Regions from separate parts of the Rossellomorea sp. RS05 genome, predicted to be linked through region 2. Evidence: riboswitches for the same ligand, from Rfam matches in the RefSeq annotation. Region 2 holds a riboswitch; the other holds the start of a gene.
The links. Region 2 has a riboswitch for glycine ahead of gcvT (glycine cleavage system aminomethyltransferase GcvT). Riboswitches for the same ligand answer to the same signal wherever they lie in the genome.
Positions count from the first base shown of each region.

Region 1 (11,554 bases), on a different contig from region 2:
GATGCCGGTTCGTCCTATATTCCTGCCCCTTACTCTCAAAGATAAAGATGATGTTTTTCCCCAACCATCGACTGTATTGCTCATTCGCCTTCTTCACGAAATCCATGATTTCCACCATGCCCATTGAAGCACCGATCTCCGTCTCACCATTCAGCTTCTTCAAACCGGCCATGATGCGCTGGGCATCCTTCTTCAATTCATGCGTTTCTTCCGCCATCTCAAGTGCCTTGGCGCTCGAAAGGTTTAGCCCTTCCGCTTTCAGCTCCTTGTAAAATCGATAGCTATTCAGCGTTAATTCTTCTATGGAATCAATCATTTTATTCATATAAAAACTCTCACTGTACAAACTTGATCCCACTGTGAGCATCTTCTCATACCGGAGCTGCTGTTCTTGATGAAGCGCCCTGAGCTGATGAAGAATGATATTGGCGTAGAGACCAATCACAAAAAACACGCGTATCACCGCAACAAGCACAAGCATGGACCACTCCGTCCATAGGAGCGGCGTCGTCTCCATCAGCCACTTTCTTAACCCGATTTCCACCACATTCGATGCTACATCGATCCCGACCACCGACACACCGAGGATCAACAGCTTTGACTTGATCCAGTCCAATGGGATCAAACTCAACCCTATAGCAAAGGTAATGTAATAGAACATCGCGGGAATATGTATCAACAAGGCGTCAAAAAATGTTCCTGGGTCCGCAATAAACATATGGCTGGTTAGCGTCCTGAATACCGCTACCATGATCCCGGTGACGATTCCCGTCCTCACCATGGGCACGTGGTTCATAAGGATCATCAACAAAAAAAAACAATGCTGCCTAATCCAAATCTGAACTCCCATCCAAAAGGGGAAATCCTCAGTTCCCCTGATAATGCCGTAGCAACGGCAATGAACAAAACTTGCACCCCTATGTACTTCCTTACAAAATCAACCACATCTTTCTACCCCTTCTGCAGATCTGATTATATAGTTATATTAGCATTTTCTTACATAGACATACAGATAGTTTTAAGAACTATCTGAATAATCAAAGGTTAATACTATTATTATATAAGAATAAACAGGAAAAAAGAGACAACCTTGTCAGATTGTCTCTCGATCATTCTACGCTTTTTTTGACCGTTTACCGTAGAGGAAGAACAGCATGATAAACCATAGTGGAGTCAGGAGAAGTGCCGGCCTTGTTTCGTCTGCGAAAAACATGATGACAAGAATGCCGGCGAACAGCAGTAGTACAAGATAATTCACCAGCGGGGTGAACGGTGCTTTGAAGCTCGACTTCTCATGGAGATCAGGACGCTTCCTTCGGTACAAAATATGACACACGAGAATGATGCCCCACACCCAGATGAAGCAGATGGCACTGATCGTCGTGACGATCCCAAAGGCTTGATCTGGGATGAGCTTGCTGAGCAACGCACCGACCGATACGACCACCGTGGAGACCAATAGGGCAGAACTGGGAACATGGTTCCGGTTTAATCTTCCCAGTCTGGCTGGCGCCTGTTTTCCTTTACTAAGATTGAAGAGGATCCGGCTCGTAGAGAACATCCCGCTGTTGCAGGCGGACGCCGCCGATGTCAGAACCACGAAGTTGATGATCCCGGCAGCCCAGGGTACCCCGATCAGACCGAATGTTTTCACAAACGGACTCTCTGCTGCAGTCAGCTCCATCCAAGGGTTGATACACAGCAGGACGATGATGGCCCCTACGTAAAAGAATAGGATCCTCAGGGGAATCTTATTGATGGCAGACGGAATATTCTTCTGCGGATTGGACGTTTCCGCCGCCGATACCCCGATAAGTTCCACACCTACATAGGCAAAGATCACCATCTGAAGGGAGAGAAGGAAACCACTCATCCCATTGGGGAAGAAGCCACCATTCTCCCACAGGTTCGTCACGGTCACCGGTCCTGCATCCGTATTGAACCCGACGACAAGTAGGACCACGCCCACTGCAATGAGGGCAAGGATCGTAATGACCTTGATCAGGGCGAACCAAAATTCCAGTTCACCGAACAGCTTGACCGTCAGAAGATTGAACCCAAGAAGAATGACCAGACAGATCACGGCCGGAATCCACTGGGGAATGTCAAACCAATAATTCACATACACCCCGACGGCGATCACATCGGCCATTGCCGTCATGATCCAGCAGAACCAATACGTCCAGCCCGTGACAAACGAAGCCCATGACCCGAGATAGTCCTCCGCTATATCGGTGATGGATTGATACCCTGCTTTCGAAAGCAATAGCTCGCCGAGTGCCCTCATGACGAAAAACAGGGCGATCCCAACGAGTAAATACGCAAAGATGATGGAAGGACCCGCCGATTGTATCGCCTTACCGGACCCAAGGAACAGCCCGGTCCCGATCGTACCCCCGATCGCAATCAGCTGTACATGGCGATTGGAAAGATCCCTCTTTAACTCTTGTTGTGCCAAAACAAACTCCTCCTCAACATGTTCCACGTGAAACGAAAATAAAAAAAGAGATTGGAATCATCCAATCTCTGAGTCGAAAAGAATATCAAATATAGATCTCCCCTCGTTCGGAAAATCCATACCCGGTACCCTTCTGTCCTTTTGCCTGAGATTGTGAACCCTTCGGCGCCGCTTGAATAGCGGTCTCTCCAGAAGCTGCTCCTGCTGTAGTGTGACCCACAGCGATCGTAGCTTGATAGTATTATGTTTGAATAGTTATATATTGTAGACCCGTTGAATGGATTTGTCAAAGGAAGATCCTCCTTGTGCAGAAGCCACGCAACTGATTCCTCCAGATGCTGTCAGTCACTTGATTGAGCTCTCAAAATCGACCAAATCTTTTTTTATTTTTAGCATTGACACTGATAATCATTCTCATTATTATAAAGTTTAGCAACGCACTCATACCATACGGAGGAATACATATGTTGGATTCGCTTTTTCTTTCATTTCGTGAAGGCCTGGAAGCGGCCTTGATCATCGGCATTATTTTGGCAACGCTCTCACAACTGAACCGTAAGCATCTTGCCAAGGTTGTCGGGTTTGGTACCATTACAGGTGTCATCGGCAGTTTGATCCTGGGCTGGGGTCTATTCACGTTTGCACAAAGCATTTCCCATGAAGCAGAAGAAATCATGGAGGCCGTCATGAGGATCGTGGCCGCAGGCTTGATTGCCTACTTCATCCTTTGGCTCCACCGCAATCAGCAGGTAGCAGGCAAAATCAAAGGGCAAACGGAGAAGTCTTCTACATCCAAAATCGGCTTATTCTTATTGGCCTTCCTGTCCGTCATCCGCGAAGGCATGGAGCTTATGGTATTCAACATGACCAAGATCTCAGAAAGCGCCGGTACCGTGGCTCTCGGTAGCATCATCGGAATCGTAGCGGCTGCACTCGTTGCCTATGTGATCTTCAAGACGACGATCAAGCTTAACCTTTCACTGATTTTCAAAGCACTGGGCCTCATCCTCGTCTTCCTTGGCGGAGAAATGTTTGCCGAAGGAATTGTAGAGCTTCTGGAAACGCACTCTGAAGCGGTGGAAATCCTATTCTTGGCCGTCTTCATCGTGCCGGCATTGTTTATCCTCCTGAAGGATGATGTAGCGAGATTCAGACGAGCGGCATAATCAAAAGGCTGGGACAAACGTGTTTCAGTCATAATAAAACCCGAATTCAATTGCCTACGATAAGGCAAATGAATTCGGGTTTTTACTTTGTTTCATGAACATGACTATTTAATCGTTTCTAGCGGTTGATTGGAGTGCAAGACGAAGACTCCTGCGGGAAGTGTAGCTGATGTGAGACAGCCTGCCGAGGAGGCTCACGGGCTACCCGCGGAAAGCGTAGTCTTGCACGGAAATCATGAGCGGTATGTTATTACACAATACCATTTGCTGCTTCACCACAACCTTTTATTCCCAGACGCGATGAGGGGTCAGATGATCAGTATTCCAACCGAAATCAGAATGGAGCAAGCCCCCATGATGAATGTACTCTGGGTGATCCGCGTGGAAAGAGTGGATTTGAAAGCCTGGAAATCATGATCTCTCTTGATCATGTCATCCGTTCGCTCCATGGATCGCGACCTCCTGATCATCCGCTCTCCAATGATCTTAAACCCCGCCACGACAGGTGTCAGGAACCCTGTCTTCATGATCAACGAGCTGACACCCAGGATCAAAAGGCAGAGACCGATCAGAAATGCAGCGTCGGCTAAATCAGCTTTGGATCCAAGCTTCAACCCGATAGCAGCCACCCATCCGGAAACGGTGACCATCGCAAGACCCATCTTCCATTTCATCAAGATCCCCCCTTTTTTATCCTTTCGCTCTCCATCCACCTAAGGAACAGAGAACTGGCCTTGTTATTCCGATACTTTCTCCGCCCATTTCAAGTACGGATAGCGGTTGACCGGATACACGATGTCCTTGAAATTCTGTGCGGTCATATAGTTATTCGTATAGTGATAGATCGGGTTGAACGGCAGGTCTTCCATGAGTACTTCTTCTGCCTGATGAAGGAGATCGTAGCGTTTCGCTGTATCCTGCTCCACCTTGGCGTCTGCCATCAGCTTGTCGTACTTATCATTGACCCAGTTGGTACGGTTGTTCGGGCTGTCTCCGAGGTAGTAGTCAAGGATGACGACCGGATCCACCAGAACCCCGATCCACCCCATTCGGGCCATCTGGAAGTTCTTTTGCTGGGTCGTATCAAGATAGGTCTTCCATTCCTGATTGGAAAGCTTGATATCGACGCCAAGGTTCTTCTTGTACATGGACTGGACGGCTTCTGCGATCTTCTTGTGGTTCTCGGATGTGTTATACGTGAGGGTCACAGCTGGAAGCTCGCTCCAGCCTTCCTCTTTCATACCTTCTTCCAAGAGCTTTTTCGCTTCTTCGGCATTCGATTCGAAATAGGCTCCGCCCTGTTCACGGAAGTCGCCATCGCCTGTATCCACCCCGCCTGGTACAAAGGCATAAGCAGGTGTTTCACCGGCTTTCGTGACGTTTTTCGTGAGGGACTCGCGGTCAACGGCTAAAGTGAACGCACGACGGATTTTTTCATTGGTGAACGGTTCCTTGTCGACATTGAACATGTACATATATGTTCCGAAGTATGGCACTTCACTATATTCCTTGGAGTCCTTCTCCTGGGCTACCACATCAGACGGAAGGGTCTGGATCAAATCCAATTCTTTCGTTTTGAACATCTGATAGTAGGTGGTAGCGTCATTGACCATCTTGTAGGTGACTTTATCAAGATTGACGACTTTGTTATCCCAGTATTCCTTATTCTTCTCAATGACCACTTCACTATCATGCTTCCAGTTCGTGAGCTTGAACGGTCCGTTGCTCACATACGTGTCGGCGCCTGCCGCCCAGTTTTTATTTTCTTCGACGGTATCCTTCTTCACAGGATAAAACGTCCACATGGTCAATAGTTCATCGAAGTAGCTGAGGGGAGCTTCGAGGTCCACAACAAGCGTATTTTCATCTTTCGCTGTTACGCCTACATCTTCCACTTTCCCTTTGCCTTTGTTATAATCCTCGGCGCCTTTCAGATAATAAAGGTAGAATGCGAACGAACTTCCTGTATCAGGGTTCAGCACGCGTTTCCATGCATATTCGAAATCTTCTGCCGTGACATTGCTGCCGTCGGACCATTTGGCATCGTCACGAATCGTGAAGGTATAGGTTTTCCCATCTTCTGATACATCTGATTTACTTGCCGTTCCAAGGACCGGTTTTCCTTCTTTGTCCTTCGTATACAGTCCTTCGAATACATGGTCCATCACCCATCCGGATGTGGTATCGGTGGCAAGAGCCGGGTCAAGATCAGGCGGCTCACTCATGGCATTGACCGTAATTTCCTGTGCCACCTTTCCATCGGCTCCGCTTCCTGACTCCTTACTGCTGCAACCCGCGGCCACTAGGGCGAGGGATGTGACCAAAAGCAAACTCTGTGTCCATTTTTTCATCGGGGTTCCTCCTTCAATCATTTAATATAGATGACACGCTGTCCAGTGGTTCTTTTCTACTTCTTTCCACTCCGGTACCTGCTTCGCACAAATCTCCGTCGCATGGGGGCAACGGGTCCTGAACCGGCAGCCGCTCGGCGGGTTCACAGGGCTCGGGGGATCCCCTTCAATGACAATCTTCTCTCTTTTCGCTGCAGTTGGATTCGCAACGGGGATGGCTGAAAGCAGAGCTTTCGTATACGGGTGAAGAGGGTTGCGAAACAGTTCATCACTGTCTGCAAGCTCCATCATCCGGCCGAGATACATGACTCCGATACGGTCGCTGATATGCTTCACCATTCCCAGATCATGGGCAATGAAGAGATAGGTGAGCTCCTCTTCCTGCTTCAGGTCCTCCAAGAGGTTGATCACCTGGGCCTGGATGGAAACATCGAGGGCGGAAATCGGTTCATCGGCGACGATGAATTTCGGTTCCACCGCCAGGGCGCGGGCAATGCCGATCCGCTGACGTTGTCCACCACTGAATTCATGAGGGTATCGCTTGGCGTGCTCCGGCTTCAAGCCGACCTTTTCAAGGAGCTCATACACCCTTTCCTGACGGGCTTTACCCCTCGCCAATCGATGAGCATCAATTCCTTCAGCAATGATATCCCCTACCCTCATGCGGGGGTTCAGGGAGGCGTGGGGATCCTGAAAGATCACCTGGATCTCCCGGTTAGCCCGCTTCTTCTCTTTCTTATCGAGCTTGGTCATATCGCGACCGTTATAATGAATCGTTCCTGACGTCGGCCCCTCTAAACCTACGATCGTCTTCCCGAGGGTGGACTTCCCGCTTCCACTTTCCCCGACGAGTCCAAACGTTTCACCTTTCTTGATCTGGATGGAGATATCATCGACCGATTTGACGACGGCTCCCTTTCCAATCGGATAATGCTTCTTCAGCTTGTCTACTTCTATGATGTGGGTCATCACTCTTCCCTCCCTGCGCTGACAAGTTCCGTGAGTGCCGGGGTCCTTGGATCGTTCAGCCAGCACTTCGCTTCATGGCCTTCCCCTATGGCAAAGGCAGGCGGCATCTCTTCGACACATACTTCCATGGCGTACTTGCAGCGGGGAGCAAACGGACATCCCTTCGGCGGAGAAAATAGGTCAGGAGGTGTACCTTCAATCGGGACAAGCCGCTCCTTTTCTGCTGCCTCAATATCAGGGATCGACTCCAGCAGCCCCCAGGTGTATGGATGCTTCGGACGATGGAACAGCTCTTCGACGGTGGCCGTCTCCACGATCAGCCCACCGTACATGACGGCTACACGCTCGGCCGTTTCGGCCACGACACCGAGATCATGGGTGATGAGGATGATCGACGTACCCATCTCATCCTTCAGTCCCTTCATAAGATCGAGAACCTGGGCCTGGATGGTCACATCAAGGGCCGTGGTCGGTTCATCGGCAATCAGGATTTCAGGATGACAGGCAAGGGCGATGGCAATCATGATCCGCTGCCTCATCCCGCCACTGAATTCGTGGGGATACTGTTCGTAGCGTTCGGAAGGGTTCGGAATCCCTACCTTCCTGATCATCTCGACAGCACGCTTCTTCGCTTCATCCCGTTTGACGCTCTGATGGGTGATGATGCTTTCTTCGATCTGCTTCCCGACCTTCATCGTCGGATTCAGGGACGTCATGGGATCTTGGAAAACCATGCTGATCCGGGATCCTTTGACCTTCTGCATCTCCCGTTTGGAAAGCTTCAGGAGGTCCCTCCCGTCAAACAACACTTCCCCTTGCTTGATCCTTCCCGGAGGGGTTGGGATGAGCCCCATGACGGCCTGCACCGTCACACTCTTCCCGCTTCCGCTCTCCCCGACGATGGCGAGGATCTCTCCTTTGTTCACATGGAAGGATACGTCCCGTACTGCCTGGACCTCGCCTCCGTATGTTTTAAAACCGACTTCCAGATGGTTGACTTCAAGTAGACGTTCCATCCTGTTCACCTCCTTATTTAGTCGATTTAGGGTCCAGTGCGTCTTGAAGACCGTCGCCAAACGCATTGAATGCGAACATGGTGAGGGAAATCATCAAGCCTGGGAAGAATAGACGCCACCACTGGCCGCTTAGGATGACACCAAGTGAATCGTTTGCCATTGTCCCCCAGCTGGCAAAAGGAGCCTGGACACCGAGTCCGAGGAAGCTCAGGAACGATTCGGCAAAGATGGCCTGTGGGATCGTGAACGTCAAGTTGACGATGATGATCCCGGCTGTGTTCGGAATGAGATGCCGCCAGATGATCTTTGAATGGGAGGTCCCCAGTTTTTCTGCCGCGAGTACATATTCCTGCGACTTCAGCTGCAGGATCTGTCCCCGGATGATCCTCGCCATCCCTACCCAGCCTGTGACGGAAAGGGCAATGATGATGGACGTGATGCCTGGTTCCATGATGACCATGAGGAGAATGACGATGAGCAGGTAAGGAATGCCATACAGGATTTCCACTATGCGCATCAGGATGCTGTCTATGCGGTCACCGACCTTGCCGCGGCCTGCCATGTAGCCGGAAATCCCGCCTATGGTCACACCGAGGATGATATCAATGGCAGCAGCAATGAGACCGATGGTCAGGGAGACTCTTGCTCCGTACCAGGTTCGTGACCACACATCCCGTCCGAGGTCATCCGTACCGAACCAGTGATCCCCGTTCGGCGCAATATTCGTTTTCTCAAGGTCCTGCCCTGCTGGGTCATACGGTACAAGATGGGGTCCGAAGATACCTAATAGAATGATGACGAATAACAGTGATAGCCCCAATATGGACATCTTGTTCTTGATCACATTCAGGAGCATTTCCTTCCATACGCTCATGCTTGGGCGTTCGGCTGCTTCCTGTTCTGTTTTGTTGGCTAATGGACGGAATAGGGAGTCGTCGACTCGTTTGGCTTCCATGTTACTCCCCTCCACTCGTAAGTTTTATTCTCGGGTCGATGAATCGGTAGGATATGTCGATCAAGAACAGGGTGACCACCAAAAGGGTGCTGAAGAAAATCGTCGTCCCCATGATGACGGGATAATCCCTGTTGAAGATGCTGTCGACGAAGTAGCGGCCGATACCCGGTATGGCAAAGATCTTCTCGATGACGAAGGTACCGGTGATCAAAGCGACGAACAGCGGTCCGATAAAGGAAATCACGGGAAGGATGGCGTTCCGGATCCCGTGCCTGATGACAAGCTTGGTCGTCGATAACCCTTTGGCATCGGCGGTCCGGATGTAGTTCTGGTTCAGCACCTCGAGCATGCTTGAGCGCATGAAGCGTGCGATGACGGCGAGTGGTGTCGCAGCCAGGGCCAGTGACGGAAGGATGGAGTGCTGCCATGTTCCCCAGGAAGCGACGGGGAAAATGCCCCATTCTACTGCGAAATACTTGATCAGGAGCGGCGCCAGGATGAAGCTCGGAACCGATATCCCGATGATGGCGATGAACATGGACAGATAATCCAGTGCCCGATTATGATGGAGCGCAGCCACAATGCCGAGCAACAGACCGAACGCCAAGGCGATGACAAGCGCCTGCAGTCCTAAGAGGGCCGATGCCGGTGCTCCTTCTGCAATGATCGTATTGACCGAACGCGTCTCCGACTGGATGGAAATGCCGAGGTCAAAAGTGGCCAAGTCCTTCATATATAGAAGATACTGAACGGCAATCGGCTCATCGAGATTGTATTTCGCTCGCATATTCTGCAGCACTTCAGGCGGCAGGACATCGGCATCCGAAGCAAACGGATCCCCCGGGATCATCTTCATGATCAGGAACGTCAAACTGGCAATGACCCAGATGGTCATCAGCATGGTGAACAATCGTTTAACTATGTACATCCACTCACCTCCAAGGTTTTTTTGTTCTGTATCAGGCGTTCACACTGCCGAGCACACCATTGGTCGCCGACATGGCAATGATCACACATCCCCACATATGCTTGTACGCCGTGACCATGTCATCACAGGTGAAACGGATGCTCCTCGGCCCGGTCAATTCCACCGTCGGAAGCGTCGTAGTCATCATCGCCTGCTGTGATCCCTTCAGTACAAGGTCGAAGGTGACGGGCCCCTCAGTTTGCAATGGTACGCCCTGTTTGGCTTCTTTCACGGCTTCTTCCGCTCTTTCCCGGATTTCCTTCCGTGCCACTTCAGGGTGGAGAAGCTCGGCTGCGAATCGGTCCACAGCACGTTTTGTGACGGCTGCTTTCACCGAAGGCAACGTTTCCTTCACTTCTGCGACGTACGCATCGTCACCCGAGATGAAGATGGCCGGCACGCCGAAGCTTCCTGCCACGAGAGAATTCATCTCTGTTTCCCCGACAACCTGTCCATTGATTTTCATTTCATTTACACAAATGCCGGCAAGCGTATGGCTGATGACCGCTCGTTCCGATCCCGCTTCACGGCCGTGGTGGCCGACGAACATGATGCCGTCGAAGCTTTCATCCAGTCCTTCCAGCTGACACATGACGCGGTTGTTGCCGGATACGAGAGTCGCACGGGGATCCAGTTCTTCGATTAATAGATTCGACATATTCCCGTGCCCGTCGGCTACGACAACGGCCGTTGCCCCGCCATTATATGCTCCTTCAATGGCCGCATTCACATCGGCGGTCATCAGGTGCCGGAAGCGCTGATATTCAGAAGGCGTCTTCAGCTGCTGATTGGTTGCCACCCCTGATATCCCTTCCATGTCTGCAGAGATAAAGATTTTCATAGGAAACCCTCATTTCATTTTTTTATAAGTATTCAAACGTATTCTTATAGTTTTCGAGCTGGATGATGGTGTTATAGGAAATCACCCCTTCGATCTTATCCAGCTTGAAGATGAAGTCCCTGATGTCTTCCTGATTCTGGACGTTGATCTGGATCAGGAGGGGATACTCTCCGGAAGTGATTGTAATATAGCGTACCTCCCGGATCTGGCTGAGGGAGTTTTTCACCTTCTCGATCATCCCTTGTCCCACCTTCAGCTGTATAATCGCGCCTGCCTTTAACCCCAAGGCAATCGGATTGACGACACCAACGACTTCAATGATTTCGTTTTGCACAAGATTTTTATACCTGAGCCGGATGGTTTTTTCTGTTACTTCCAGTTCATTTGCTATTTCAGAAAAAGGAATTCTCCCATCCCTCGATAGCATTTTGATAATTCCACGATCTAATTCATCGATCTGATAGTCCACTTGCTTCCCTACTCCCCGAACGTATTTCTCAAACTTATTACCCATATCAGTACAGAATCTGAAATTAACGAACATTTACAATACTAAATTTTTCAATTACTATCGTTATAAGGAAATTTTGAGTATAGAGGGTATTATATAAAATAAATTTTCAGAAAGCAATGATAATTCTGGATAATAGGAGGGAATTTATTTCATGATAGCTTTAACGAATGTAACAGGGGTAGACGGGACAGGAAGGGAACTGAAGAATTCCATCATTCTCATTAAAGAGGGGAAGTTCGTATCGGTGGATGCTGATTCCGTACCGGAAGGATATGAAGTGATTGATGCCGCGGACAAGTATTTCACACCGGGGCTGA
Region 1 is NZ_JBDKWY010000007.1:183,459-195,012, forward strand. Features, by position in the region: gene ABJ225_RS17185 (sensor histidine kinase) at 1-805, opposite strand, end outside; gene ABJ225_RS17190 (amino acid permease) at 1,115-2,458, opposite strand; glycine riboswitch at 2,582-2,660, opposite strand; gene ABJ225_RS17195 (FTR1 family iron permease) at 2,923-3,624, shown strand; gene ABJ225_RS17200 (DUF3899 domain-containing protein) at 3,933-4,298, opposite strand; gene ABJ225_RS17205 (peptide ABC transporter substrate-binding protein) at 4,362-5,975, opposite strand; gene ABJ225_RS17210 (ABC transporter ATP-binding protein) at 5,997-6,944, opposite strand; gene ABJ225_RS17215 (ABC transporter ATP-binding protein) at 6,944-7,960, opposite strand; gene ABJ225_RS17220 (ABC transporter permease) at 7,974-8,915, opposite strand; gene ABJ225_RS17225 (ABC transporter permease) at 8,917-9,843, opposite strand; gene ABJ225_RS17230 (M55 family metallopeptidase) at 9,875-10,723, opposite strand; gene ABJ225_RS17235 (Lrp/AsnC family transcriptional regulator) at 10,746-11,237, opposite strand; gene ABJ225_RS17240 (amidohydrolase) at 11,389-11,554, shown strand, end outside.
Region 1: linked by a shared signal. The riboswitch ahead of ABJ225_RS17190 (amino acid permease) and the one ahead of gcvT (glycine cleavage system aminomethyltransferase GcvT) in region 2 are both predicted to bind glycine.

Region 2 (11,554 bases):
CCGTGGTTCAGCATTATAACAAATCACCCCAGGAGCGGAAAACAATCAGGAAGCAGCGCAAGACCCGGAAGGAACCATTCCTGTATCGATGGTTCGGCATCATCCCATATGCGGTCGGGCTGTTTTTCAAAAAAAATAGGAATCAATAAAAAATGGCTGAGACAAACATGTTCTAGTCATAGTAAAACCCGAATTCATTTGCTGATGATCAGGCAAAATAATTCGGGTTTTTACTTTGTTTCATTACGCTTATATTGTTTCCTGCGGTTGAGTGCAAGACGAAGGATCCGGCGGGAAAAGTGGCCCCCGGCAGGCTTGCGAGGCTCACGAGCTACCCGTGGAAAGCGAAGTCTTGCACGGAAATCATCAAGGTTATTAGGAATCAGCCCTACTATTGTTTGTTATTACATGGTCCTTTTTTCTTTTTGACCTAATCTCTTTAGGTGTCACTGATGAAGGTAGAAGATCCCCCCATTGATGATTTCGATCTCGATCTTCGGTTCATATTGATACTTAAGGGCGGCTTGTTCAAGGAAGTAGGATTCGGGCTTGTCTTCGACCTCTTTATAAAAGTGGTCCAGTAGCTCCCGGTCTTCCTTCCATGAGGCAAGGGCTGATTCTGCCCATTCCGTCGACTCCCGGCTGATTTCATCCCGCAGTTGCTGTTGGATGCGTCCGATCCCGCTTTTGGGGCGGATGATCGGGGTCAGGGTGAAGCAGAGATCCGGTATCTTCGGCGTCAGCTTGAGGGTGAGGAGTTCATCGTGAAATCCTTCCTTCATCATGCCGTTGATCAGATTGAGGCCGATGCTGCGGAACGTATCCTTCTTGCGATTCGATTGATAGGAGATTTTGACGTTCATGCCGAGCCACGGATGAAGCGGGATTTGTTGCTGGCCATACCCTGCACGGTCCTCATAGAGCCGGGTGTATCCTGCCAGACTCCGGGTGGAACGGAAGATCTGGTGCAGTCGGGGTGAACCGAAATGGATGACCTCCCCCTGTAGTCCTTCCGGCGCCTTTTCCTGATCGGTGATGAGGTTTAGTGCCATGGGATTCGGTTCCCCGCCGGTCTTTTCGAGATAATGCCAGTAGAATGGGCGATTCATGAGCTCTTTATCCATCTCGATCGTGAGCTGAACGGTCATATAGCCATCACCGCTTGCCTTCAGCTCACACCCGTTCGCGTGAAAATACCGCTCAAGAAATCGATGTATTTCGTGCTGCTGCATCGGCCTTCTCCTCCTTCATCTGTTCTGCAAATTGAATCATGCTCGTCAAATTTTCCATTTTGATCTTCATTTCACCCTCGGTTCTTGAGGAAGCGAAGATATCCGTCATGTGATCTTCAAACTCTTTGAAATCGAGTCGGGTCAGGATGTCATCAAGTTCGCCGATCACCCGCTCGAACAGGTTGATTTTTTCATAAAGCAGGGTGAGGATATGTTCTTCCACGGTGCCTTTCGTGGCGAAATTGTAAATATGAACATCCTCGGTCTGTCCCAGGCGGTGCACCCGTCCAATCCGCTGCTCGAGTCTCATGGGATTCCACGGAAGGTCGAAATTGATGACGTGATGACAGAATTGAAGGTTGATCCCTTCCCCGCCGGCTTCCGTGGCGATGAGGACCTGGGCGTGATTTTGGAACAGTTGTCTCATCCAGTCCTTTTTTCCTCGCTTGAACCCGCCCCTGAAAGGGACCGACGTGATGTCGTGCTGCTTCAGGAACCATTGAAGGTACATCTGGGTAGCACGGTATTCCGTGAAGATGATCACCTTGTCGTCGATGGATTGGATCAGCTCCAGGGCTTTCTTTGCCTTGGAGTTGACTGAGACATTCTCCACCTTTTGCATGAGGGTTCCGATCACCTGCTTGAACCCTTCTGAAGGATCCTCTTTTTTGGCTAGCATATTCTTCAACGTAAAGTACACCGCTTCTCGGCTGGAGCATGCTTCCCGCTGCAGGGTGAGGAGGGAGAAGGAGCTGGATGCGGCCCAGTCATCGTAGCGGCCGCGCAGAAGATCGAAGCTGTCGTATAGGTCCCTCTCTCCCTGTGAGAAGTCGATCAGGACCGTTTTTACATGGCGCTTCGTCCATTCGATACCCGTGTCATTCCTTCGGTTCCTGATCATCACCTTGTTGGTCAGGTTCTTCAGATGGTCGTCATCCTCAAGTGACCGATCCCCATTTTTATACCGTTCTGTAAAGCCCGATTCGCTTCCAAGGTGCCCGGGCTTCAGGAGGGAAACAAGATGGAAGATTTCCTCGATTCGGTTCTGGATGGGAGTGGCCGTCAGAAGAAGGCAGAATTTTTTCTTCAGGTTCTGCACAAATTCATAGTTTTTCGTTTTGTGATTCTTCAGTTTGTGAGCCTCATCGATGATGACGAGATCATAATCCTGTTCATACACCTTTTCCCGGTGAGGGCTTCTTTTGGCCGTATCCATGGAAGAAACAACGATATCACACTGGTCCCAGACGTAACTTTTCCTCTGGGGGACGGCAGGGATGAAGAATTTCGTATTCAACTCATAGCACCACTGAGATACCAGGGACGCCGGCACGAGGATGAGCACCTTCTTCACCAGTCCACGGATCATGTATTCCTTCAACACAAGCCCCGCTTCAATTGTTTTCCCGAGTCCGACCTCATCTGCAAGGATCGCTTTTCCGTTCATGGTCTCCACCACCTGCCTCGCAGCTTCGAGCTGATGGGGGAGGGGAGTGACATTTGCCAAATGTTTCGGTGCCTGCAGCCCCTCAAAGTTCGGAATTGCGAGATGGTGCTCGAATTCGACGGCGAGTTTGTAGAGGTCGAAACTTCCCCATGGCCCGTCATTTGTGATAAGACTATCAAGATTTTCTCCCCATCCCTCATCGAATATGATATCTACATTCATATAAAAACAACTCCTTTTTTTCTGCAAAAATTGATTGCCCGGAACAATTGATTAATGGTAGGATGAAAATAGATTTACAATCTTACAAAAATGATCTAAATCCGAACATTAGCATCTGCTGCATTTCTTTTATATCTTTAGTATGACCAAATATTGCAAGGAATATTGGCGAATGATGACAAGGGGAGAGACTGCAGTCTGCAGCGCCGAAGGAGCAAGCATCACGATGTGAATCTCTCAGGCAAAAAGACTCTTGTCGGACGCAACTCTGGAGAGCGTCCCGGATGGGGACCACCAAAGGGGAAAGCCGTATGAATCGGTAAACTTTCAGGTGCCAGGACAGAGAAGCCCACTTATTGAAAAGGGGCTTCTCTGTCCTTTTTTCATGCAAAAGAATGCAGTGTAACCACTAAAGGGGGAATCGCCATGTCAGAACTGAAGCAAACGCCTTTACACGATCTTTACCGCGAGTATGGAGGAAAGACGATCGATTTTGGAGGATGGGCCTTGCCCGTACAATTCTCGGGGATCAAAGATGAGCATGAAGCCGTAAGGAGCCGTGCAGGTCTTTTCGATGTCTCCCATATGGGAGAGATCACGGTGAAAGGGGAGGGTGCCCTTGAGTACCTTCAACGGATGATGACTAATGATCTGTCCAAATTGAAGGACGGAGGCGCTCAGTACACCGCCATGTGCTACGAAGACGGAGGGACGGTCGATGACCTTCTCGTCTATAAACGGAAAGATCACGATTATCTCCTTGTGGTCAACGCATCCAATATCGAGAAAGATTACGAATGGCTCATCCATCATGCAACCGAAGGGGTCGAGCTGACGAATCGTTCAGGCGAAATCGCCCAGCTTGCCATTCAGGGTCCGCTGGCGGAGAAGATCCTCCAGAAGCTAACCGATACAGATCTCGGCAGCATCGGGTTCTTCAAGTTCCAGGATGAGGTCATGATCAACGGTCACGAAGCGCTCGTATCAAGAACAGGTTACACAGGGGAAGACGGGTTTGAAATTTATTGTGCATCGGATTCCGCCCCGGCTCTGTGGAAGGAAATCCTTCAGGCGGGTGAAGAGGAAAGAATCGTACCTTGCGGCCTTGGTGCCCGAGACACTTTGCGATTCGAAGCGAATCTCGCACTCTATGGACAGGAGTTGTCGAAGACAATCACGCCCATCGAAGCGGGAATTGGTTTTGCGGTGAAGGTGAATAAAGACATCCCGTTCATCGGCCAGGAAGTCCTTCGCAAACAAAAGGAAGAAGGGGCACCTCGTAAACTGGTCGGGATCGAAATGATCGACCGCGGCATCCCTCGTCATGGATACAGTGTATTTTCAGGGGAAGAGCTGATCGGGGAGGTCACAACCGGTACCCAGTCGCCGACACTGAAGAAGAATATCGGTCTTGCACTTATCAAGAAGGAATTTGCCGAGCCCGGTACTGAAGTGATCGTGGAGATCCGGAGTAAACAATTGAAAGCCGTTGTAGTGAAAACACCATTCTATAAGAGAACTGGCAAATAGGGAGGACTGACGTTCATGAAGCATCGTTATTTACCGATGACAGATCAGGATCAAAGAGAAATGTTGGACAGCATTGGAGTCGACAGCGTCGATGCCCTTTTTGAAGATATTCCGGAAGAAGTCCGCTTTAAAGGCGACTATAACATTAAAAAAGCGAAATCCGAGACGGAACTCGTCAAGGAACTGAGTGCTCTGGCAGCTAAAAATGCCGATCTCAGAAGTCATGCAAGCTTCCTGGGAGCGGGAGTATATGACCATTACATGCCGATCATCGTGGATCATGTTTTATCACGTTCTGAATTTTATACGGCCTATACGCCGTACCAACCGGAGATTTCACAGGGCGAACTCCAGGCGATTTTCGAGTTTCAGACGATGATCTGCGAGCTGACTGGAATGGATGTAGCGAACTCTTCCATGTATGACGGTGGTACATCCCTTGCTGAAGCCGCCATGCTTTCAGCCGGTCAGACACGTCGCAAGAAGGTACTCGTATCAGCGGCGGTTCATCCTGAATCCAAAGATGTCCTGCGCTCTTATGCGAAAGGTCAGTATATCGACGTTGTAGAAGTTCCCCATAAGGATGGGGTGACAGATCTTGAAGCGATCGAGAACCTCATCGGTGACGACGTGGCAGCTGTGATTGTTCAATATCCGAACTTCTTCGGACGTATCGAGGATCTTCAGGCGATTGAAGCCATCACCCATGGGTCAAAAGCGATGTTTGTCGTCTCTTCCAACCCCCTTGCACTCGGCGCACTCACACCACCGGGCAAATTCGGTGCCGATATCGTCATCGGGGATGCGCAGCCATTCGGAATTCCGAGTGCATTCGGCGGACCGCACTGCGGCTATTTCGCCGTCAGCAAGAAGCTTATGCGGAAGGTACCGGGCCGCCTTGTCGGCCAAACGGTGGATGAAGACGGTGTCCGCGGATTCGTCCTGACCCTTCAGGCAAGGGAACAGCATATCCGCCGTGATAAAGCGACGTCCAATATTTGTTCGAACCAGGCACTGAATGCCCTGGCTGCTTCCGTTGCCATGACGGCACTCGGGAAGCAAGGGGTAAAAGAGATGGCAATCCAGAATATCCAAAAAGCTCACTATGCAAAAAATGCCATGAAGTCTGCTGGACTCGAATTGGCATTCGAAGGACCTTCCTTCAATGAATTCGTCGTCAAAGTGAAGGCGCCGGTCAGGGATCTCAATCTACATCTTATCCAAAAAGGGATGATCGGGGGATATGATCTCGGTCTTACGGACGAAACGCTCGCCAACCATATGCTCGTTGCCGTCACGGAACTTCGCAGCAAAGAAGAAATCGATGCATTTGCTAAAGAATTGGGGGATTATCATGCATAAGAAGGATCAGCCTCTTATTTTCGAACTCACTAAAGAAGGACGCGTAGGATACAGCCTTCCTGAACTGGATGTTCCGGCGGCAGATCTATCCGATCTGATTCCGGCAGAATTCATCCGCACAGAGGAAGCCAATCTTCCTGAAGTGTCCGAGCTTGATATCATGCGTCATTACACGGCTCTTTCCAAACGCAACCACGGAGTCGACTCAGGCTTCTATCCGCTAGGGTCATGTACGATGAAATACAATCCGAAGGTGAACGAATATGTGGCGCGCCTCAATGGATTTGCCCATATCAATCCGCTTCAGGAGCCTGAAAGTGTACAAGGAGCACTCGGTCTCATGTACGACCTCCAAGAACACTTGAAAGAAATCACCGGGATGGATGAAGTGACCCTCCAGCCCGCTGCAGGAGCTCATGGGGAATGGACCGGGCTTATGATGATCCGCGCCTTCCACGAAGCGAATGGCGATACCCAGCGTACAAAGGTCATCGTTCCCGACTCTGCCCACGGGACCAACCCGGCGAGCGCGACGGTTGCAGGTTTTGAGACAGTTACGGTCAAGTCCAACGAAGACGGCCTCGTTGACCTCGAAGATCTGAAGCGAGTGGTGGGAGACGATACGGCTGCCTTGATGCTCACGAACCCGAACACCCTAGGGCTTTTTGAAGAGAATATCCTGGAGATGGCTTCCATCATCCACGGTGCTGGTGGCAAGCTCTATTACGACGGTGCGAACCTCAATGCTGTCCTCTCAAAAGCAAGACCGGGAGATATGGGCTTTGATGTCGTCCACCTTAACCTTCATAAAACGTTCACCGGTCCCCATGGGGGAGGAGGTCCCGGAAGCGGTCCTGTCGGAGTGAAGGAAGATTTGATTCCTTATCTTCCAAAGCCGATCCTCGTTAAAAAGGGAGAAGACTTTGTATTCGATTATGACCGACCTGAAAGTATCGGAAGAGTGAAACCATACTACGGGAACTTCGGGATCAATGTCCGTGCCTATACGTATATTAGGACGATGGGACCTGATGGTCTGCGCGCCGTGACGGAGAATGCCGTACTGAACGCCAACTATATGATGAGAAGGCTTGCTCCTCACTTCGACCTTCCGTATGATCGTCATTGCAAGCATGAGTTTGTGATTTCTGGAAAACGTCAGAAGAAATTAGGGGTGCGTACCCTTGATATCGCGAAGCGCCTCCTCGACTTCGGCTATCATCCACCTACCATCTACTTCCCATTGAATGTAGAAGAGTGCATGATGATCGAACCTACGGAAACCGAGTCGAAGGAAACCCTTGATTCATTCATCGATGCTATGATCCAGATCGCGAAGGAAGCGGAAGAAAATCCGGAAATCGTCCAGGAAGCTCCTCACACGACGGTTGTGAAACGCATGGATGAAACCTTGGCGGCACGAAAACCCGTCCTTCGATACCAGAAAGAAGTTTAATGCAAGAAAAGAGAAAAAGGTTGGACTAAACGAAAAAAGTACCAAATAAACAAATACTACTAGTGTAGGTTCTCAATACCGCTCATGATTTCCGTGCAAGACTATGCTTTCGGCGAGTAGCCCGTGAGCCTCCTCGGCTACTCTTCCCGTTGGAGTCTACGTCTTGGACGCCAATCAACCGCTAGGACCAATGAAATAAACATTATGAACAAATTAAAAACCCGAATTCATTGGCAAATGAATTCGGGTTTTACTATGACTGAAACACTTTTGTCCCAGCCTCGTTTCTAAACGAAAAAAGCCTCCGGTACCCTGATGGGCACCCGGAAGGCTTTATTTTTTGTGCTTGATTTTCCCGGTCCACTTTTTGAATCCACCTTTTAATTGGTGGAGGTCACGGTAGCCGAGACGACGGAGCATTTGAGCCGCCCTGCCGCTTCTCATGCCGCTTTGGCAGTAAAGGTAGACGGGCTGGTCTTTACGGATCTCTTTTTGTCTCATTTTCAGTTGAGAAAGTGGAATGTTTCTGGCGCCAAGAATATGACCGTTGTTATATTCATTGGTTTCGCGGACATCGATCAGCTGGGCTTTACGGTAGCCTGCGCGAAACTCTTCCTCTGAGAGTGTGTTGATGATTCTTTTTTGATTGAAATATGTAATGAGTGAATACGCTGCGATTGCACCGATTACAATCAATAGGATATATAAAGCTTCCATCCATTCATGCTCCTTTCTACAAATGCGCTATCTACTATTATATTCATGATGGCAAACATAATCAAAAGATTTTTGAAATAAAGTTCAAACACTTTCCAATCGGTTTCCCTTTGTTTTTTATCGGGTATTTGATAGACTAAGTAACGGATTAGAACGGTCTGACATTTGTGACCGATACATAATACTGCGAACATAAGAATGAGGTATGCATAATGGAAAAGGAAATATGGAGATTCATCGATTCCGGTCACTGCTCCCCTTCTTTCAATATGGCATTGGATGAAGCGCTCCTTGACTGGCACAGCGAAGGGAAGATCCCTCCCACGATCCGATTCTATGGCTGGGACCCGGCGACCCTCTCAATCGGATACTTCCAAAAGGTAGAGAAAGAGATCAACATGGAAAATGTGAAAAAGCATAATCTGGGCTTTGTGAGAAGACCTACAGGAGGCAGGGGCGTCCTTCATGAGCACGAACTTACCTACAGCGTCATCGTCTCCGAAGATCACCCAGATATGCCAAAGACGGTAACGGAAGCGTACCGCGTCATTTCCGAAGGAATATTGCAAGGGTTCCGGGCCCTCGGTCTGGAAGCATATTTTGCCGTGCCGAAAACGGCGGAGGAGCGGGAAGGATTGAAGAATCCGCGCTCAGCCGTCTGCTTTGATGCGCCAAGCTGGTATGAGCTCGTGGTGGAAGGCCGTAAAGTGGCAGGCAGTGCCCAGACACGACAGAAGGGTGTCATCCTCCAACACGGATCCATCCTCCTTGACCTGGACGAAGACAAGCTCTTCAGCCTCTTCAACTATCCGAATGATCGTGTGAAAGAACGCATGCAGCGCGCATTCAAAAGCAAGGCCGTCGCCATGAATGAGATCAGTGCGGAACCGGTCACCATGGAGATGGCCAAGGACGCCTTCAAGAATGGGTTCGAAGACGGTCTCGGAATCGGATTGGAACCGTATGAGCTTTCACTTGAAGAAACACAATATGTAGAAAAGCTCGCGAAGGAACGCTACGAGTCCGACGAGTGGAATTACAAAAGATAATTTTTATTTTTTGCAGGAAATAGAATAAATGCCCGCTATTTCAAAGTTTGTCGGGTATTGGATAATATCAACATTGAAAATCATAGAAATGGGTCGATTTCCGATGGTTTATTCCGGTTAATCTCCTTTTTTCTAATGTTCTTGAAGGATTGTCCACTTGACAAATGAAGGGCGAAATGAACCTCAGCACAACATATGGTGTGGGACTTAAAATTCTGACCACTATATGTTGTGTTTTATTGTTGCTTTTCTAAAGTCGCTGTGATAACGTTAGTTAAGGAAATCAAACCATCATGTATCGCAGAGAAACATAGAGCTAGAAGGAGTTGTCGATATGACTGTTGCGTCGAAAGAAAATATGAGTTTAAACATTGAGAGATTGAATGAAGATATCCGTTTGTTCCCACAGGTGCACGAGATCACCCCGGATATGAAGACTACCCATAAAGGTGTATCCCGCCTGGTGATGATCGACCGATACTCATTCAAGGATACCGAAAAAATTACCCTCTCAGCAGGTGACTTCGTTGTTCTGACCATCAAGGAAGATCCGAAGTTCCCGGCACGAGGCCTTGGATATATTAAAGAAATCGATTTTGAGAACAAAAAGGCCCACGTCTGGATCGAAGAAGAATACCGGAGTGCAATCGAAAAGCCGGAGGAAATGGAAACGGGAATCGTCCTGCGTAATCTGGACGTCATCGAAAAGCCCCTTGAAGTATTCTACGAGCAGATTGCCAAGCGTAACGCAACAGGTCTGGCGGAAGTGGAAGAAACTCCTGAACTGAAGCAAGTCTGGTTCGAAAAATTCTATCATGAATTGGTGAACCTGCACTTTGTACCGGCAGGACGCGTCCTTTACGGGGCAGGAGCAGGAACGGATGTTACATACTTCAACTGCTACGTCATGCCGTTTGTGCAGGATTCACGTGAAGGTATATCCGAACACCGGAAACAGGTAATGGAAATCATGAGCCGCGGCGGCGGGGTGGGAACCAATGGTTCTACACTGCGTCCACGCAATACGCTAGCGAAAGGCGTGAACGGTAAATCTTCAGGGTCTGTATCGTGGCTTGATGATATTGCCAAGCTTACTCACCTTGTCGAGCAGGGCGGTTCACGTCGCGGTGCCCAGATGATCATGCTTTCAGACTGGCACCCGGACATCGTGGAATTCATCATCTCCAAGATGCAAAATCCACGCATCCTTCGCTATTTGCTTGAGAATACGGAAGATGAGACCATCAAGAAAGCGGCGCAGGATAAATTGAAATTCACACCGCTCACCGAACAGGAAGAAGCGATGTATCAGGGGATCCTGAACTACAGACATATCCCTGGCTACGGAGGCTTTGATGAGAAGATCCTGAGAGGTGCAGAAGAGAAGCTGAACACCGGTGGGACCTACAGCGTTCACAATCCGGAGTTCCTCACCGGCGCCAACATCTCAGTCTGCCTCACAAGCGACTTCATGGATGCAGTCGAGAATGACGAAGAGTATGAGCTGCGCTTCCCGGATGTCGAAAGCTATGATGCCGACACGATGACATTCTATAATGAAGAGTGGCATAACGTCGGAGATGTTCGCGAATGGGAACAGATGGGCTATAAAGTGAGAACCTACCGCAAGATTAAGGCGAAGGAACTCTGGAATCTGATCAACGTATGTGCCACATACTCTGCAGAACCTGGAATCTTCTTCATCGACAATGCCAATGATATGACGAATGCAAAAGCATACGGCCAGAAAGTCGTTGCAACCAACCCTTGCGGTGAACAGCCTTTGGCTCCGTACTCCGTATGTAACCTTGCTGCCGTCAATCTCGCTGAATTCGCCGATAAAGACGCGAAAACCGTTGATTTTGAGAAGCTTAAGCAAACGGTCGAAGTCGGCGTGCGCATGCAGGACAATGTCATCGATGCGACTCCATACTTCCTTGATGAGAATAAAACACAGGCACTAGGTGAACGTCGTGTTGGTCTAGGTGTCATGGGACTTGCCGATCTTCTGATTTACTGTGAGAAAGAATACGGCTCAGAAGAAGGAAACAAGCTCGTTGATGAAGTATTCGAGGTCATCGCGACGACAGCCTATCGTGCGTCCATCGAGCTATCCAAAGAAAAGGGAAGCTTCCCGTTCCTGATCGGAAGCACCGATGATGAAACAAAAGCCATCCGTGAACGCTTCACACAGACAGGCTTCATGGAGAAAATGCCTGAAGATGTGAAGGAAGGAATCCTTGAGCACGGAATCCGGAACTCCCATCTGTTGACGGTTGCACCAACCGGATCGACCGGAACGATGGTAGGGGTATCCACAGGTCTTGAGCCATACTTCTCCTTCACGTATTATAGAAGCGGAAGACTCGGTAAATTCATCGAAGTCAAAGCGGATATTGTAGAAGATTATCTTTCAAGAAATCCAGGAGCCAGTGCAGATGAACTGCCTGAGTGGTTCGTTTCATCCATGAGCCTGGCACCGGAAGCACATGCGGACGTTCAATGTGTGATCCAGAACTGGATTGACAGCTCCATCTCC
Region 2 is NZ_JBDKWY010000001.1:1,304,092-1,315,645, reverse strand. Features, by position in the region: gene ABJ225_RS06845 (YqzE family protein) at 1-149, shown strand, start outside; gene ABJ225_RS06840 (YqhG family protein) at 447-1,232, opposite strand; gene ABJ225_RS06835 (DEAD/DEAH box helicase) at 1,201-2,901, opposite strand; glycine riboswitch at 3,074-3,164, shown strand; glycine riboswitch at 3,168-3,246, shown strand; gene gcvT (glycine cleavage system aminomethyltransferase GcvT) at 3,328-4,431, shown strand; gene gcvPA (aminomethyl-transferring glycine dehydrogenase subunit GcvPA) at 4,447-5,793, shown strand; gene gcvPB (aminomethyl-transferring glycine dehydrogenase subunit GcvPB) at 5,786-7,249, shown strand; gene ABJ225_RS06815 (rhodanese-like domain-containing protein) at 7,583-7,966, opposite strand; gene ABJ225_RS06810 (lipoate--protein ligase family protein) at 8,179-9,015, shown strand; gene ABJ225_RS06805 (vitamin B12-dependent ribonucleotide reductase) at 9,350-11,554, shown strand, end outside.